4 regions of the Faecalibacterium sp. IP-1-18 genome follow, and region 2 is predicted to be linked to each of the others. Evidence: predicted binding sites of a transcription regulator. Region 2 holds the regulator's gene; each other region holds the start of a gene.
The links. Region 2 encodes HrcA, which represses chaperone genes, less so after heat shock. Its sites were predicted from a motif close to TGTTAGCACTCNNNNNNNNNGAGTGCTAACA; they were not measured.
Positions count from the first base shown of each region.

Region 1: a site for HrcA is predicted at 2,148-2,178, ahead of MTP43_RS08440 (co-chaperone GroES). Genes of this name have one in related genera too.
Region 3: a site for HrcA is predicted at 1,969-1,999, ahead of htpG (molecular chaperone HtpG). Genes of this name have one in related genera too.
Region 4: a site for HrcA is predicted at 2,516-2,546, ahead of MTP43_RS10030 (Hsp20/alpha crystallin family protein). Genes of this name have one in related genera too.

Region 1 covers NZ_CP094472.1:1,782,493-1,786,672, forward strand. The annotation lists gene groL (chaperonin GroEL) at 94-1,728, opposite strand; gene MTP43_RS08440 (co-chaperone GroES) at 1,781-2,068, opposite strand; gene MTP43_RS08445 (acyltransferase family protein) at 2,373-3,449, shown strand; gene MTP43_RS08450 (diacylglycerol/lipid kinase family protein) at 3,517-4,180, opposite strand, start outside.
Region 2 covers NZ_CP094472.1:2,823,802-2,827,981, reverse strand. The annotation lists gene MTP43_RS13440 (hypothetical protein) at 1-770, opposite strand, end outside; gene MTP43_RS13435 (hypothetical protein) at 833-1,201, opposite strand; gene hrcA (heat-inducible transcriptional repressor HrcA) at 1,478-2,551, shown strand; gene MTP43_RS13425 (nucleotide exchange factor GrpE) at 2,548-3,168, shown strand; gene dnaK (molecular chaperone DnaK) at 3,270-4,180, shown strand, end outside.
Region 3 covers NZ_CP094472.1:1,444,674-1,448,853, reverse strand. The annotation lists gene MTP43_RS06895 (hypothetical protein) at 1-384, opposite strand, end outside; gene MTP43_RS06890 (alpha/beta hydrolase) at 523-1,299, opposite strand; gene MTP43_RS06885 (C-GCAxxG-C-C family protein) at 1,300-1,788, opposite strand; gene htpG (molecular chaperone HtpG) at 2,058-3,986, shown strand.
Region 4 covers NZ_CP094472.1:2,115,384-2,119,563, forward strand. The annotation lists gene MTP43_RS10020 (peptide-methionine (S)-S-oxide reductase) at 1-457, opposite strand, end outside; gene MTP43_RS10025 (alcohol dehydrogenase) at 648-1,682, opposite strand; gene MTP43_RS10030 (Hsp20/alpha crystallin family protein) at 1,918-2,382, opposite strand; gene MTP43_RS10035 (pyridoxal-phosphate dependent enzyme) at 2,620-2,955, opposite strand; gene MTP43_RS10040 (purine-nucleoside phosphorylase) at 2,968-3,792, opposite strand; partial or broken gene MTP43_RS14420 (hypothetical protein) at 4,063-4,131, opposite strand; gene MTP43_RS10050 (DUF262 domain-containing protein) at 4,168-4,180, opposite strand, start outside.

The sequences.
Region 1 (4,180 bases), 1.0 Mb from region 2:
GCTTTGATTTTTGGCGTAAGTGGCGTAAGTTTGGCGTAAATCCGCTTTTGCGCGCTCCAAAAATCAAGGATTCATGCGGTTTTTAGGCAGTTATTAGTACATGCCGCCCATGTCACCGCCGGCAGGTGCGGCGGGAGCCGGGGGTTCCGGCAGGTCAGCAACAAGGCTCTCGGTGGTCAGCACCATCTCAGCGACGGAAGCTGCGTTCTCCAGAGCGGAACGGGTGACCTTGGTCGGGTCCACGATGCCTGCAGCGATCATATCCTCGACAAAGACCTCGTTCTGGGCATCGAAGCCGTAGTTGGGCTTGTTGGCAGAGACGATCTTGTCGATGATGACGCTGCCCTCCAGACCGGCGTTCTTGGCGATCTGGCGCAGAGGAGCCTCCAGAGCCTTCAACACGATCTTGGCACCGGTGCGCTCGTCGCCCTCCAGCGTATCGCACAGGGCGCGCACAGCGGGGATGGCATTGATGGGAGCGGTACCGCCGCCGGCCACAACACCTTCCTGCACAGCTGCCTTGGTAGCGTTCAGTGCATCCTCAATGCGCAGCTTCTTGTCCTTCATCTCGACTTCGGTAGCAGCACCGACCTTGATGACAGCCACACCGCCGGCCAGCTTAGCCAGACGCTCCTGCAGCTTCTCGCGGTCAAAGTCGCTGGTAGCGGCCTCGATCTGGCTGCGAATCTGGGCAATGCGAGCTGCAATGGCGTCCTTGTCGCCTGCGCCGCCCACGATGGTGGTGTTCTCCTTGGTCACCTTCACCTGACGGGCATGACCCAGCATCTGGACGGTTGCGTCCTTCAGCTCGTAGCCCAGATCAGAGGAGATCACGGTGCCGCCGGTCAGGGTAGCGATATCCTGCAGCATCTCCTTGCGGCGGTCGCCGAAGCCGGGAGCCTTAACAGCCACGACATTCAGGGTGCCGCGCAGACGGTTGACAATCAGGGTGGACAGCGCCTCGCCCTCGATATCCTCAGCCACGATCAGCAGCTTCATGCCGTTCTGCATCACCTGCTCCAGCAGGGGAACCAGATCCTGAATGACGCTGATCTTCTTATCGGTGATCAGGATAGCAGCGTTGTCCAGATCGGCCACCATCTTGTCGGTATCGGTGACCATATAGGGAGTCAGATAGCCGCGGTCAAACTGCATACCTTCCACGATCTCGTTGTAGGTCTCTGCGGTGGTCTTGTTCTCCTCGATGGTGATAACGCCGTCAGAGGTGACCTTCTCCATAGCCTCGGCAATCAGACGGCCGATCTCGGGGTCGCCGGCAGAGATGGTGCCGACGCGGGCGATATCGTTGCTGTCCTTCACCTTCTGGCTGTGTGCCTTGATGGTCTCCACAGCGGTGGTAACGGCCTTGCTCATGCCGCGGCGGATATCCATGGGATTTGCGCCGGCGGTAACGTTCTTCATGCCCTCGTTGACCATGGCCTGTGCCAGCACGGTAGCAGTGGTGGTGCCATCGCCTGCGGCATCGTTGGTCTTGGTTGCGACTTCACGCACCAACTGTGCGCCCATGTTCTCGAACTCATCCTTCAGCTCGATCTCTTTTGCAATGGTCACGCCATCGTTGGTGATGACCGGTGCGCCGAACTTTTTGCCCAGCACCACGTTGCGGCCCTTGGGGCCGAGGGTAATCTTAACGGTGTTAGCCAGGGTATCAATACCGGCACACAGTGCCTTGCGGGCGTCCTCGCCCTGCTTGATCTGCTTTGCCATAATACATCGCTCCTTTATAATACAAGCTCAATTGAAAAGGGAAAATTCAGTTTCAGTCTTCCACAACAGCCAGAATATCACTCTGACGCACGATGGTGCACTCTTCGCCGTCCACCTTGACCTCAGTGCCAGAGTACTTGCTGGTGAGGACCTTGTCGCCGACCTTGACGGTCATCTTGACTTCCTTGCCGTCCACGACACCGCCGGGGCCAACTGCGATGACCTGTGCGACCTGCGGCTTCTCTTTTGCGCTGCCGGTCAGGATCAGGCCGCCCTTGGTGGTCTCCTCAACTTCAACAGTCTTGATGACAACACGGTCTGCAAGAGGAATGATTTTCATAATTCTTGCCCTCCAATTATATTGAATTTATTTGAAACTTTGTTGTGTCCTGCGGGGGCTTCGTGTGTGCTCCGCAGCGGTTTAGCACTCCTTTTCTCTGAGTGCTAATTGTATTGTACTCATCTTGCTCTGAAAAATCAAGGGGTTTTGCAATTTTTCTTTGTTAAGAATTTATGACGCCCAAAAATCGCACCCTACTACGCAAAAAAGCGGTGTGTCCTTGACAGGACGCGCCGTCTTTTTTATACTTATAGCGCATTACAAAAACACAGCTGACGCGCTTTGCGGCAGAACGGAGGATACTTTGACAGACAAAAAGCTGATCTCATCTTTGCAGGGGCTGCGGGCAGTCGCATTTCTGAGCGTAGTCCTCTCCCATTGCGGGGCACCATGGCTGGGGCCGTGGGCGATCACGGTATTCGTGGCGCTGTCCGGTTTTCTGATGACCTGCAACTATTACGACCGCCCGCGCACAGCACCGGGACTGCGGTCCGCCATAGCCTTTTCTCTGCAAAAAATACGCAAGCTGTACCCGCTGCACCTTATAATGATGGCTGCCGCGTTGTTATTTGTGCTGAAGTGGCTTCTGGCGCAGCCCTCTGCCTGCGGGGTGCTCTCCTGTGCGGCGCAGCTTGTGGTGAGCATTTTCCTGCTGCAAACATGGATCCCCTCCAGCCGTTTCTGGTTCTGCCTGAACGGAGTGGCGTGGTATCTTTCGGTACAGGCTTTTCTGTATGCCATCTTTCCCCCGCTTCTCGCCGTACTGAAAAAGGCCGATGTCCGCAGGCTGCGTTGCATTGCCGTCGTGATCTTCTGCGCACAGTGCCTTGCGTCCTTTGTTTTCTGGAAAGCCGGGCTCAGCGGAAAGGCCGCCTTTTACCTGACCTATCTGTGCCCTGTGTTCCGGGCGGGAGATTTTACCATCAGCTGCTGTGCAGGCTGCCTTTACCGCAGCCGCAAGCAGGAGAGTACACTGCCGCGCGGTGTTTTCTCCCTATCGGAATTGGCCGCTGTACTGCTTACGGGCGGCTGCCTGTTTATCGCCGCCAAGCAGGTGGGGGTTCTGGGCGCGGTGGCCTTCCGGTACAACGTGCTGTTCACACCCTCTGCGGTGCTGCTGGTCTGGCTGCTTGCCGTGGGCAAGGGAATCATTTCCCGGCTGCTTTCCGCAAAGCCGTTTTTGTGGCTGGCCGGGCTGTCCCCTTACGGTTTTCTGATCCATCAGGTGCTGATCCGGTATATGGAGTGGACTGCGGACAAGTTCAGCCTTACGGTACATCCTGTGGTCTGGACCCTGACCGTATATCTGCTCACGCTCTGCCTGAGCAGCTTTTACAAGGCGCTGGAGCACAGGGTACGGCAGCGCCTTGCAAAACAATAAGCAAAACACAAGGCCGCTGCACGGAACAATGTGCAGCGGCCTTGTTTGGGTCTGATGGTTTATTTCTTTACTTCACAGCCGCTTTTTTGGCGGTAAAGCGCTGGTAGGCGGGCAGCGGCAGCAGCACGCGGCCTGCCAGCGGCTGCACCTGCACCGACACCTGCTTGCAGGGGGCGCACTCGCCGTCCACTGTGGCAATGATGGGTCCGCGGCCATCTGCTGCCCGCAGACTGACCGATTTTGCGCGGCGGTAGATAAAGTAGGGCTTTGCGGCCTCGGTCAGCTGGCCGTTTTGAAAGTGCTGGCCGTTTTTGTACAACATCAGCAGTTTTGCAATGACCCGGCGGCTGACCTTGCGCACGATGAACACATCCAGCCAGCCGTCATCCGGCTGTGCCTCCGGCCCGGCCATAAAACCGCCGCCGTAGGCGCGGCCATTGCACACTGCGCACATCAGGCAGTCCACGGTCAGCACCTCGCCGTCAATGACGTACTCCACCCTGCGGCCGATATGCCCGCACAGCTGCTGAACAATGGACAGCGCATAGGCTGCCTCGCCGCCGCACAGCGGGATGCGCCGGAACTTGGGGATGCCGTAGGCCACCTGTGCGTCCAGACCGGCGGCACAGATGGTAGCAGAAAGCCCCAGACTGGTGCGCATCAGGTCGATGGGCACCACCCCGCCGGCCAACTGGGCGTCCAGATCCAGAAACTCCTCCTTTGTACCGTAG
Region 2 (4,180 bases):
ACCACGCCGTCAAACAGGCCGTCGCTGATGGTGATGGAAGCGTCACCATTCATGAGCAGCACTTTCTTTTCAAAGGTCCCGCCGGAGATGGTGCCCCGGTTGGACGCTTCTCCTTGGAAGGTGCCGCCGGAGATGGTGCCCCGGTTGGACGCTTCTCCTTGGAAGGTGCCGCCGGAGATGGTGCCCCGGTAGTTGTTGTTCACATCCCCTTGGAAGGTGCCGCCGGAGATGGTGCCGTCGTTGGACATAGCCCCTTGGAAGGTGCCGTCGGAGATGGTGCCCTGGTTGGACGCTTCTCCTTGGAAGGTGCCGCCGGAGATGGTGCCCCGGTTGGTGGTCCAATTGCCGGCGGTGCCGCCCTTAAATTCGGCAGATCTCTTAATAAAGAGACCCGGCTGCAATGCGCTTGCTGCCCCGGGCTCCGAGGAGGGCTGCAGGGTGAAGGTGCCGGAGTTCAAGAACAAGGCGGTTGCGTTGTAGTACCAATGGGCAACGTCACCTTGGCTTGTGGGATTGCCTTTGGCGTCCAGATCGATGGTAATGCTTTCGGCGGTGTTGTTCTCTGCGTCCAGATCACGGCTGCTGCGGGTGGCGGCTTCCTCCTCGGTGCTGCGGGAGACGTCGGCCTCCTGTACAAGGGGTGCAGCCTTTTTGGCCGTGGTCTGGGCGGGTGCATCGAACACCGGGGCGGCTGCCAGTGCAGACACCGGCAGCAGGGACAGCAGCATACTGCCGGTCAGCAGGATGCTTACAATGCGTTTGGCTTTCATAAAGTTTCGCTCCTTTCGTGTGGGTTTTATACGGGGTGTCGTTACCATAAATATACCATAAACTAGGCAAAAACAAAAGAAATTCTGCGCGAATGGGGGTTAAAACTGCGCGAATAGCTGAAAAAGGGGGGAAAACTAAAACACTGCTGCCCGGGGATGTTCTCTTTTGACACCAAAAGAGAACCAGAAAAGTGCCAGCGATTTCGACGCGCTGGAGCCACGAAAAAGGGGCTGCTCGCCCCTTTTAACCCCAAAGGGGTGGGCTGCACCGGAAAAAACTGAAGATTCACGCCTGTTCGGCGTGAAGATCTTTTAACCGTTTTTTCCGGCTCCGCCGATTTGAAGCCCCTCAGTCGCTGCGCGACAGCTCCCCCAAGGGGGAGCGGGCACGCCCGCAAACTTTGCGCTTGAGCCGGAAACTGTGCCACCATGCCAAAGGCTCCCCCTGAGAGGAAAGACTCCCCCCGGCCGGGGGGAGATGTCGCGCAGCGACAAAAGGGGGAATCTGGCACGCCGTCAGGCGTGACTGAGAGGGTTCAGCCCCGCCCCACCTAGGGCGCACATCCCCTTTATGACAGAATTATGAATCTTTATAAACATTTTTGCAAAGGGCTTGACAGCAGGGCAAAAACGGTTATAATGGTCTTAGCACTCAGGAACAAGGAGTGCTAAACAAACAAAAGCAATACAAAAAGGAGGCAGGCGCTATGACGATGGATGCACGCAAGCAACGGGTCTTGCAGGCAATCGTGGCGCTGTATGGCCTTGAGGGCGAGCCGGTGGGCAGCAGCGTGCTGGCAAACTACTTTGACATGGCAGTGTCCAGCGCAACGCTGCGCAACGAGATGGCGGCGCTGACAAAGCTGGGTCTGCTGGAGCAGCCCCACACCAGCGCGGGCCGCGTGCCCAGCGCCAAGGGCTACCGGTATTATCTGGACAACCTGCTGACCGATGATCAGCCGCTGGACCGCGTTACCCGCGCCCGGGTAGATGCGGTGTTCGCCAGCCTTGACCACGAGCCGGAAAAGCTGGCACAGGGCGCTGCCAAGGCGCTGGCCGCCATCAGCGGCTGCACCGCCGCCGTCAGCACCCCCTGCGCCGAGGATCTGTGCATCGCCCATTACGAGGTGGTGCAGGTGGGCCGCAGCGCAGCCGCTGTGCTGGCTGTGACCACCGCCGGTTACGTCCGCACCCGGGTGGCGCGGGTACGCACCGGGCTTTCCCGGGAAAATGCAGCTGCCCTTGCGGCGCTGCTCAACCGCAACCTTACCTTTGTGGCGCCGGTGGATCTTTCCACCCGGATGCTCAGCGAGCTGTGCGGCCAGATCGCACCGGAGCTTGTGCCGGTGGTCAGCGCCGCAGCCGCAATTTTGCAGGACAGCGTAAAGCCCCATGTATTTCTGGGCGGCGAGCAGTACCTGCTGGACTGGCCGCAGCTGGACGGCCGGGTGGGTGATATCCTTACCCTGCTGAACGACGAGGAACAGGCCGCAAGCCTGATCGCACCCCCGGAAAACCGCAGCGAAAGCGTGCTGCTGGGCGAGGATCTGGAACCGCAGATCCCCGGGCTGTGCATCGTGAGCGACCGGTATCTGGTAGGCGGCGGGCTGTGGGGCTCCATTGCCCTGATCGGCCCCACCCGGATGCCCTTCCAGAAGCTGATGCCCCTGCTGCACGAGTTTGCAGACCAGCTTGGCGAGGGCATGAGCGGCAAACGAAAAGACACCCCGCAGGCTGCCGTACCACGGCGGACTGTGATCTATAAGGAGGATCTGGAATGAGCGAAGAAGCAAAGAACACGGTGCCCGAGACCGAGCAGCCGGAGACTGCCCCCGAGGAAAAGACCGCTGCCGCAGCGCCCGAACAGGCTGCTGCCGAGGCTGCCGCTACCGAAGAGGACAAGAAGAAGGACGGCGGCTGGTTCAACAAGAAGGCCCGGGAGCTGGAAGCCGTTAAGGCAAAGCTGGATGCAGCGGAAAAGAATGCTGCACAGGCCAAGGATCAGCTGCTGCGCATGGCTGCCGAGTACGACAACTACCGCAAGCGCTCCACCCGCGAGGCCGACCAGAAGTTTGGCGACGGTGTTTCCCATGCAGTGGAAAAGATCATCCCCATTCTGGATACGCTGGATATGGCTGCCAACGCCCCCACCACTGACGAGAACTACAAAAAGGGCGTGGTCATGACGCTGGATAAGGCGGCAAAGGCACTGGAAGCCCTCCATGTGGAGGAGATCGAGGTGCTGGGCAAGCCCTTTGACCCCAACTTTATGAATGCTGTGCAGCAGATCCCCGCCCCGGACGGGCAGGAGAGCGGCACGGTGGTCACCGTTTTCCAGAAGGGTTACAAGCTGGGTGACAAGATCATCCGCCATGCAACCGTTGTGGTGGCCGAATAAACAAGCCGAACCTCCCGCAAGGGAGTTTGCAATAACATCCGCTTGACATCATCATAAGCATCATATAAACAAGATTTGTTCTTTCGAGAGGAGACTTCATTATGAGTAAGATTATTGGTATCGACCTTGGTACTACCAACAGCTGCGTGGCTGTTATGGAGGGCGGCGAGCCCGTTGTCATCGCCAACTCTGAGGGTGCCCGCACCACCCCGTCCGTTGTCGGCTTCACCAAGACCGGCGACCGTCTGGTAGGTCAGGTTGCAAAGCGTCAGGCTATCACCAACCCCGACAACACCGTTTCTTCCATCAAGCGTCAGATGGGCACCGACCACAAGGTGACCCTGAACGGCAAGGAGTACACTCCCCAGCAGGTCAGCGCTATGATCCTGCAGAAGCTGAAGGCTGACGCCGAGGCTTATCTGGGCGAGACCGTCACCGAGGCTGTCATCACTGTGCCTGCCTACTTCAACGACAGCCAGCGTCAGGCAACCAAGGACGCAGGCACTATTGCAGGCCTGAACGTCCGCCGTATCATCAACGAGCCCACCGCAGCTGCTCTGGCTTACGGTGTGGATAAGGAAGATGACCAGAAGATCATGGTCTACGATCTGGGCGGCGGCACCTTCGATGTGTCCATCATCGAGATGGGCGACGGCGTTACCGAGGTTCTGGCCACCAACGGTGATACCCATCTGGGCGGCGATGATTTCGACCAGCGCATCATTGATTGGATGGCAGACGCCTTCCAGACCGAGAACGGCATCGACCTGCGCAAGGACAAGATGGCTGCACAGCGCTTGAAGGAAGCTGCCGAGAAGGCTAAGATCGAGCTGTCCAGCGCAATGAGCAGCCAGATCAACCTGCCCTTCATCACCGCCGATGCTACCGGCCCCAAGCACCTGGATATGACCCTGACCCGCGCAAAGTTCAACGAACTGACCGCTGATCTGGTCGACCGCACCATGACCCCCGTGCGCAAGGCTCTGCAGGATGCAGGTCTGCGTGCTTCCGA
Region 3 (4,180 bases), 1.4 Mb from region 2:
TGCCCGCTTGAGGGTCAGGTCTACCAGATACTGCTTGCCGTCGCCCAGTTCTTCCAGCTGGGCAAGCTTTGCATTGGCAGAAGCCTCGTCCGGGTACCACTGGATCAGGAAGAAGTTTTCTGCTTCCACCCCGTAGTACAGCCAGAAGCCGTCCGCGCGCAGCAGATCATCCAGATGATCCACCTCTTCGCCGTCCGGCAGGCCAAGACCTTCCTCTGCGTAGAGGTTTTCCGGCTCTACCTGCAGCATCTCAATGACCTGAATAGAGCTTTGCAGGTACTCGTCCTGCGAGGTGCTCTTATCGGAGCGCTCCCAGCCGGTGAGGAATGCCTGCATAAGCAGATCGCGCACCTTGATGCGCGGCAGTGTGGGATCCATAACCATTTTTGTTTCCTTCTTTCGTGGTTTTATCCCCGTTGGACAGTATACGGCATACGCCTGTGCAAGTCAACGGTTTATTTGTGAATTTTTTGTAGGTATGACTAAAATTTACACACGCTTTTCCTGTTTCAGTCGGTCATCTCAGGCGTGGAAAGAAAAGGTATCGTCCAGCCACTCCACCGCAAGTTTAACCCAGCGGTTGCGGTGGGTGCTGTCGGCGTCCACCTCCGGGGTGGAGATGCTGGTGCCGTGGCAGCCTTTTTCAAACAGGTGCGCTTCGCACGGAACGCCCGCCTTGTGCAGAGCGTTCAGTAACAGCAGGGTGTTTTCCACCGGGACGGTCTCGTCCTCCATGGTATGCCAGACAAACACCGGCGGTGTGGCCGGGGTGATCTTATCCTCCAGCGTAAAGCGCTGGTGGGCGGCAACATCCTGCGTGCCTGTCAGCTGCACAAAGCTGTCCCTGTGGGCGTATTCTCCGGCGGTGACCACCGGGTATGCCAGCAGCAAGGCATTGGGCCGCGGCTGGTCTGCCATGCCGGGGATCTCCCACACTGCACCGGACAGTGCCAGATGCCCGCCGGCAGAAAAGCCGCACAAAGCGATCTTATCCGGCAAAATATTCCACTGTTCTGCGTGCTGCCGCACAAGGCCGATGGCCTGTGCCAGCTGCCGCATGGGCAGCGCATCCCGGGCGCTCTCCCCTACTGCGTAGTGCAGTACCGCCGTGTGGTAGCCAGCTGCCGCAAATTGCAGCGCTACGGGGTCGCTCTCCCGGGGGCTGACGTGGGTATAGCCGCCGCCGGGCACCACCAGCACCAGCGGACGCTGCCGGAAATGCGGCATGGCCTCCACGCTCTCCCGCAGGTAGAGCGTCAGCGTACCGCCGCCGGTCAATTCCAGTTGTTCAAGCTGCATTTACGCATCCTCCTTATATAGTCCGTGCCGTCCCTCCGGGTGCGCCGCAATAAATTCTGCGCACAGGTCTGCGCACAGGCGGCATAATTCCGGGCAGGGGCGCTTTTTATAATAGTCTGCGGTGCGGTCCTCTGCCGCCGTACCCCCAGCAGGGGCAGCGCCCGCCTTTGCCAGCAGCTCCCGGCAGATGATGCTGCCGCCGTTGCGGCTGCGGTACTGCTCTGCCGCCTGTTGTACCAGTGCGTACATCCGGGATTTATCCTTTGGGTCTGTGGGGTCGGCGTAGACCATGCTCAGCACGGTCACCACACCGCAGAACGCCCCGCACACCTCCCGCATCCGGCCAATACCTGCGCCAAAGCCTGCAGAAAGGCGCAGCGCTGTTTCTTCGGTCAGGCCAAGCTGGGGTGCAAACGCCGCCACCACGCTCTGACTGCAATTATAGCCCTTTAAGAACCATGCGTAGGCGGCATCGCCCTGTTTTGACATTTTCTCACATCCTTCCGGCATACTCGTTCCATTATAGCACAGTCCGCGCAAAAGTGGGAAAGACTTTGCAAGAAATTTTATTTTCCATATAAGAAACGAATCCGGAGCGCCGCTTCGCGCACAGGAGAACAAATTTTAACTTTTTATGAAAAGCCTTGATTTTCCCTGCAAGTCGTTGTATATTAGCACTCAGAAGTTATGAGTGCTAAGTATTCCGGCAGTTTACCGGGTACGGTGCACCAAATATGTGATAAAAGAGGTTTTGTATTATGGCCAAGAAAGAATTTCAGGCAGAGAGCAAAAAACTGATGGACATGATGATCAACTCCATCTATACCAATAAAGAGATCTTCCTGCGGGAGTTGATCTCCAATGCTTCGGACGCCATTGATAAGCTGTATTATAAGAGCCTGACCGACACCTCCGTGGGCATGAACAAGAGCGATTTCCGTATTCTCATCACCCGCGATAAGGAAAACCGCATCCTGACCGTGGAGGATAACGGCATCGGTATGACCCGCGAAGAGCTGGAGCAGAATCTGGGCACCATCGCACACTCCGGTTCTCTGGATTTCAAAAAGGACAACAAGGACGAGAACATTGATATCATCGGTCAGTTCGGCGTGGGCTTCTACTCCGCCTTTATGGTGGCCGATAAGCTGACCGTTATCTCCAAGGCCTACGGCTCGGACGAGGCTTGGCAGTGGGAGTCCTCCGGTGTGGACGGCTACGAGATGACCCCCGCCCAGAAGGATACCGTGGGCACCCAGATCATTCTGCACATCAAGCCGGATACCGACACTGAGAAATACGACAACTTCCTGGATGAATACGGCATTGTGGCCATCGTGAAGAAGTACAGCGACTATGTGCGCTACCCCATCCAGATGGAGCGCGAAAAGAGCCGTCAGAAGCCGGAACCGGACCCCAAGCCCGAGGACTACAAGCCCGAGTGGGAGACCTACACCGAGCTGGAGACCCTGAACAGCATGATCCCCATCTGGAAGAAGCAGAAGAGCGAAGTGACCGACGAGGAGTACAACAGCTTCTATAAGGATAAGTTCGGCGATTACGCCGATCCCGCCCGGGTCATCGTGAGCCGCACCGAGGGCACTGCCAACTACAACGCCCTGCTGTTCGTGCCCAGCCACCGTCCCTACGATTTCTATACCAAGGACTACGAAAAGGGTCTGGCGCTGTACGCTTCCGGTGTGCTGATTATGGAAAAGTGCGCCGACCTGCTGCCGGATTACTTCAGCTTTGTAAAGGGCATTGTGGACAGTCAGGATCTGAGCCTGAACATCAGCCGTGAGATGCTGCAGAAGGACAGCCAGCTGAAGCTGATCCATAACGCACTGGAAAAGAAAATCAAGAACGAGCTGCACGCCATGCTGAACAATGACCGTGCGAAGTACGAGGAGTTCTGGAAGGAGTTCGGCCGTCAGATCAAGTTTGGTGCTTACTCTGACTACGGTATGCACGCCGAGCTGCTGCGCGACCTGCTGCTGTTCTGGTCTGCCAAGGAGCAGAAGATGGTCACCCTGCAGGAGTACATCGACAAGATGCCCGCCGAGCAGAAGTACATCTACTTTGCCGCAGGCGACTCCACCGACCGTCTGGCAAAGCTGCCCTCCGCAGAGCTGGTGCTGGACAAGGGCTTTGACGTGCTGCTGCTGACCGAGGACGTGGACGAGTTCTGCCTGCAGATCCTGCACAGCTACCCCCGCAAGGATGCCGAGGGCAAGGACGGCACCGTGGAGTTCAAGAACGTGAACAGCGGTGATCTGGGTCTGGAATCCGAGGAGGAGAAGAAAGCCGCCGAGGATGCCACTGCCGAGAACAAGGCACTGTTCGACGCCATGAAGGACGCTTTGAACGGCAAGGTGAAGGAGGTCAAGGTCTCCACCCGTCTGAAGGATCACCCCGTCTGCCTGAGCTCTGACGGCCCGCTGTCCATTGAGATGGAAAAGGTGCTGTCCAAGCAGCCCGGCAGCGAGGGTGTGAAGAGCGACAAGGTGCTGGAACTGAACGTGAACCACCCCGTGTTTGCCGCCCTGAAGGCCGCACAGGAGGCTGGCGACACCGAGAAGCTGAACAAGTACAGCGCCCTGCTGTACGCACAGGCACAGCTGATCGAGGGTCTGCCCGTGGACGACCCCGCCGCTTATGCCGAGGCCGTTTGCAGCCTGATGAAGTAAATTTTCAGAAAGAGGCCGCTGTGTTTTGCGCAGCGGCTTCTTTTGTTGCTGATGATTTTTAATCTTGCGCTTGTCGCGGTCTGTGGACCGTTCCAAGCGCATTTTCACGAGAACAGAAATACCCCCTTAACAAAAAGGCCGCGCTCCGCTATAATAGAGTGGAACGCGGTCTTATTTTTATCTTTCTGTGAAAG
Region 4 (4,180 bases), 710 kb from region 2:
GCTCCAGATGGTGCTGATGCTCCTCTGCACTCCGGACGTAATTCGTCAGCGGCAGCACTTCCACAACGATTTTATCCCGGTCCTTCCGGCTGTCAATGAAGGCTCTTGCTTCTTCCAGATGTCCGGGATTTGTGCTGTAAAGCCCCGTGCGATACTTTTTTCCAACATCAACGCCCTGTTTGTTCAGGCTGTACGGGTCGATGATTTCAAACAGATGCTCCATAAGCTCTGTAACACTGGTACATTTCTCATCAAAGACCACTTTAACGCACTCTGCGTATCCATCATACTGGCCGTCCAGCGTGTTTGTTGTTCCGTTGGCTCTCCCGGCTTCGGTTGTCCGTACACCGGGCACCGTGTCAAAAAAATGCTGGACGCCCCAAAGGCACCCGCCTGCAATGTATACCGTTTCCATACTCTTGACTTTCCTTCTTTTACTGGTACAGTTTGCATCCATGCTTTGTACTCCTTACGGTTTCCTTGCTAGCTGCAAATCGATCCATCATACCAACTCACAAAAAGTGCTTCCGCACCATTGCAGAGTAATTATCATATTGTTGAAAGCCATATCGCTCATAAAATGGGATTGTTTTATTGTTACAGCTCTCCGGGGCCACTTTATGTGCGTTGTGCCTCGGCGCAGACCGTCAGCACTCCACTGCCACCTTGATCACGCCGTCCCGTTTCTTTTCAAACAGCTCGTAGCCCTCTGCGATTCGGCGCAGGGGGTAGGTGTGGGTGATGAGCGGTTCGGTATCGATCTTGCCTTCTGCGATGAGACGCAGCGTTTCTTCACAATCGCAGCCGTCCACGCCGCCGGTCTTGAAGGTAAGGTTTTTGCCGTACATCTCCGGCAGCGGCAGGGTCTGTGCCTTATCGTACAGCGCCACCACCGTCACAACGGCGTTGGGCCGTGCACACTCCCATGCCAGCCGGAAGGTGGAGTCTGCCCCTGCCACCTCCAGCACCACATCGGCCCCGCCGTGGTCGCTGTGGGCACGCGCAAAGGCGGCGCAGTCCTCCGGCTGCACGGTGAGCACCTGCGGGTAGTGCCGACGGATGAACTGCAGGCGGCTTGCGTCCTTTTCACAGACGATGATGCGCTTGGGGCTGTGCAGCATGACGCACAGCAGCGTGCAGATGCCGGTCGGCCCTGCACCGAGGATCAGCACGGTATCCTCGGGGGTGATTTCCGAGATGCGTGCCGCCCAAAAGCCGGTGGCCAGCACATCGCCCACCAGCAGCGCCTGCCGATCGGTAACGCCGTCCGGGATCTTGTTCAGTCCCTGATCCGCAAAGGGCACCCGGACATACTCGGCCTGCCCGCCGTCGATGCGGCAGCCCAGCGCCCAGCCGCCGTTTTGATCGGTGCAGTTGTTCACGAAGCCTTTTTTGCAGAAAAAGCACTCTCCGCAGAAGGTCTCCACGTTCACCGTCACCCGGTCGCCGGGTTTCACATTGGTCACCGCACTGCCCACTTCTTCTACGATGCCCACCATCTCGTGCCCTACCGTGATGCCGGGCACCGCCCGGGGCACGCTGCCGTGCTTGATATGCAGATCGCTGGAGCAGATACTGGCAAGGGTCACCTTTACAATGGCGTCCCGCTCGTGCTGCAACACCGGCTTTGGTTTTTCCATCAGGGCAAACGTTCCCTCTGAAACATAGGTATAGGTCAGCATGCTTTTTACCTCCATGCGCTTTGATCTTTCCGAACGGAGTATACCGCAAAAGCCAGCCGCTCTCCCGGCTCACAGGATAGTGAAGTACCTCCATAAATTCTGAGTTGCTGTTCTCAGTATACCATGGTTTTCCCTTGCGGAAAAGATAGCGAAACAAAAAATGCCCCCGGAGAGCTTGTTGCAGCTCTCCGGGGGCATCCTATATACGTTATGCCTTGGCGCACACGGTCGGCATTTACTCGATCTCAATCAGATTCGGGTTCTCAGGCAAAGCCTTCGTCTGCTGAGGAGCAGGCAGCTCGATGTGCAGGACGCCATCCTCAAACTTTGCGTGGATGTCTTCCTTCTTCACATCGCCCACGTAGAAACTGCGCGCGCAGGTGCCGGAGAAGGATTCGCGCCGCAGATAGCGGCCCTTCTTATCCTTTTCGTCGTTGCTGTGGCTGCGCACTGCCTGAATGGTCAGGTAGCCGTCGTTCAGATCCATCTGAACGTCTTCCTTCTTGCAGCCCGGCAGGTCAACCGCTACTTCGTAGCCGTTGTCCGTCTGTTTGACATCGGTCTTCATCATGTTTGCACCGCGCTTACCAAAGGTATCACGAGCCTCACGGTTCATCATACGTTCCAGTGCAGCGTCATTCCAGAACGGATCGAAGAAATCATCGAACAGGTTTTCATGGAAAACAGTCGGCATAAGCATAAATCATTCCTCCAATCCCGGCGTTCGGGTCGGGGCAAAAAATCTGAAGCGTCCACTCAGAAAGGCTTTCCGGGGAGCCCTGCGGCTCTCCTTTTGCCCTTCCTCCTGAGCACGCCACTGTTATAGCACCGTTCATTAGCAGTGTCAATAGAAGAGTGCTAAAATTCATGAAAGAATAATACTTTTATAAAATCCTATGCAATCTTTTCAAAATTCAGTCGCATCATCGTGTTTTTATCATTTCTGCCGGTACATCGGCGTAGACAGATATTTCATGCCGTTGTCCGGGACGATGACCACGATGTTCTTTCCCTGATTCTCCGGTCTGCGGCCCACCTGCACCGCTGCGTGCAAAGCCGCTGCTGCCGATGTGCCCAGAAACAGTCCTTCCGCCCGCAGCACCTCATGGGCCGTTTCGTAGGCTTCCTCGGTGCGGACATTGATGCACGCATCGCTCCAGTCTGGCCGCAGATAGTCGGAAAGTGCGCTTTCCGGCACATCATACGCCGGCAAAACGCCATCTATGCTCTGCGCATAATCGTAGTTGAGGGAACCAAACGAAAGGATTTTCATGGTATATCTTTTTTACTTCATTCTCTGAATCACCGCACCCAGCCATCGGCACAGGGTATCGCCTGCCTGATTTGCGATCTCCAGCACGCGGGCGTGGCTATGCTTGACCGTCTGGATGCCGGTGGCCATGTTAGTGATGCAGCTGACGGCCAGTACCTTCATGCCCATGTAGTTGCAGACCATGGTTTCCGGCACGGTGCTCATGCCCACGGCATCGGCTCCCATCCCCGCAAAGGCGCGAATTTCAGCCGCCGTTTCATAGCAAGGGCCCATAAAGCCCATGTAAACGCCCTCCTTGTAGGCAATGCCCAGTTCATCGGCAGTCTGCTTGGCAAGGTTCCGCAGTTCCAGACTGTAAGATTCGGTCATGTCCGGGAAGCGGGGGCCGAAGCGCTCATCGTTGGGGCCAATGAGGGGGTTCGTGCCCATCATGTTGATGAAGTCGGTAATGAGCATCAGGGTGCCCGGCGCAAACTCCCGGTTGATGCCGCCGCAGGCGTTGGTCAACACCACCTTTTCCACGCCCAACAGCTTGAACACATAGAACGGGTAGCAGACTTCCTTCATGGAGTAGCCCTCATAGAAATGGAAGCGGCCTTCCATGGCGTAGACTTCCGTGTCCCCCAGCTTGCCAGCCAACAATGCGCCTTTGTGTCCTGCCACCGTGGATACCGGGAAGTTGGGGATATCCTTGTAGGACAGTTCTTCCGTGTCCGTAAAGTCCGCGGTCAGCTTGCCAAGGCCGGAGCCCAGCACCACCGCGATCTTCGGGCGCTTTTTCGTGTGCGTCTTGATATATTCCGCACTTTCCAGTGCCTTTTCATAAAGATGTTCCATACCGTTCTCTCCTTTTCCCAAAAAATTCGATATACTCTCTGGGTTCAGTATATCGGATTTTTCAGGCCGATGCAAGACGCCCTTCATCGAGTCTTATTAAAAACCAAGGAGCAGATACTTCACATCACGAGTGTGTTGTATCTGCTCCTTGGTTCTCCGAATGTCTTATCTCTGGCCGATGTTCCACCGAAACAGCTCATATCCTTCCCGGATATTCTCCGGCAGACGTTTCAAAGTCTCGTCCCGCAGTTCCTGCGGCATCCCGTAAAAAGCTTCGGCAATGCCGCCGGTGATGCAGGCAAGGGTGTCGCTGTCGCCGCCCAGAGAGACCGCATTGCGAAGTGCATCCCTTTATATCAAGTTTCACCTTTGAAATCAGAGAGAATCA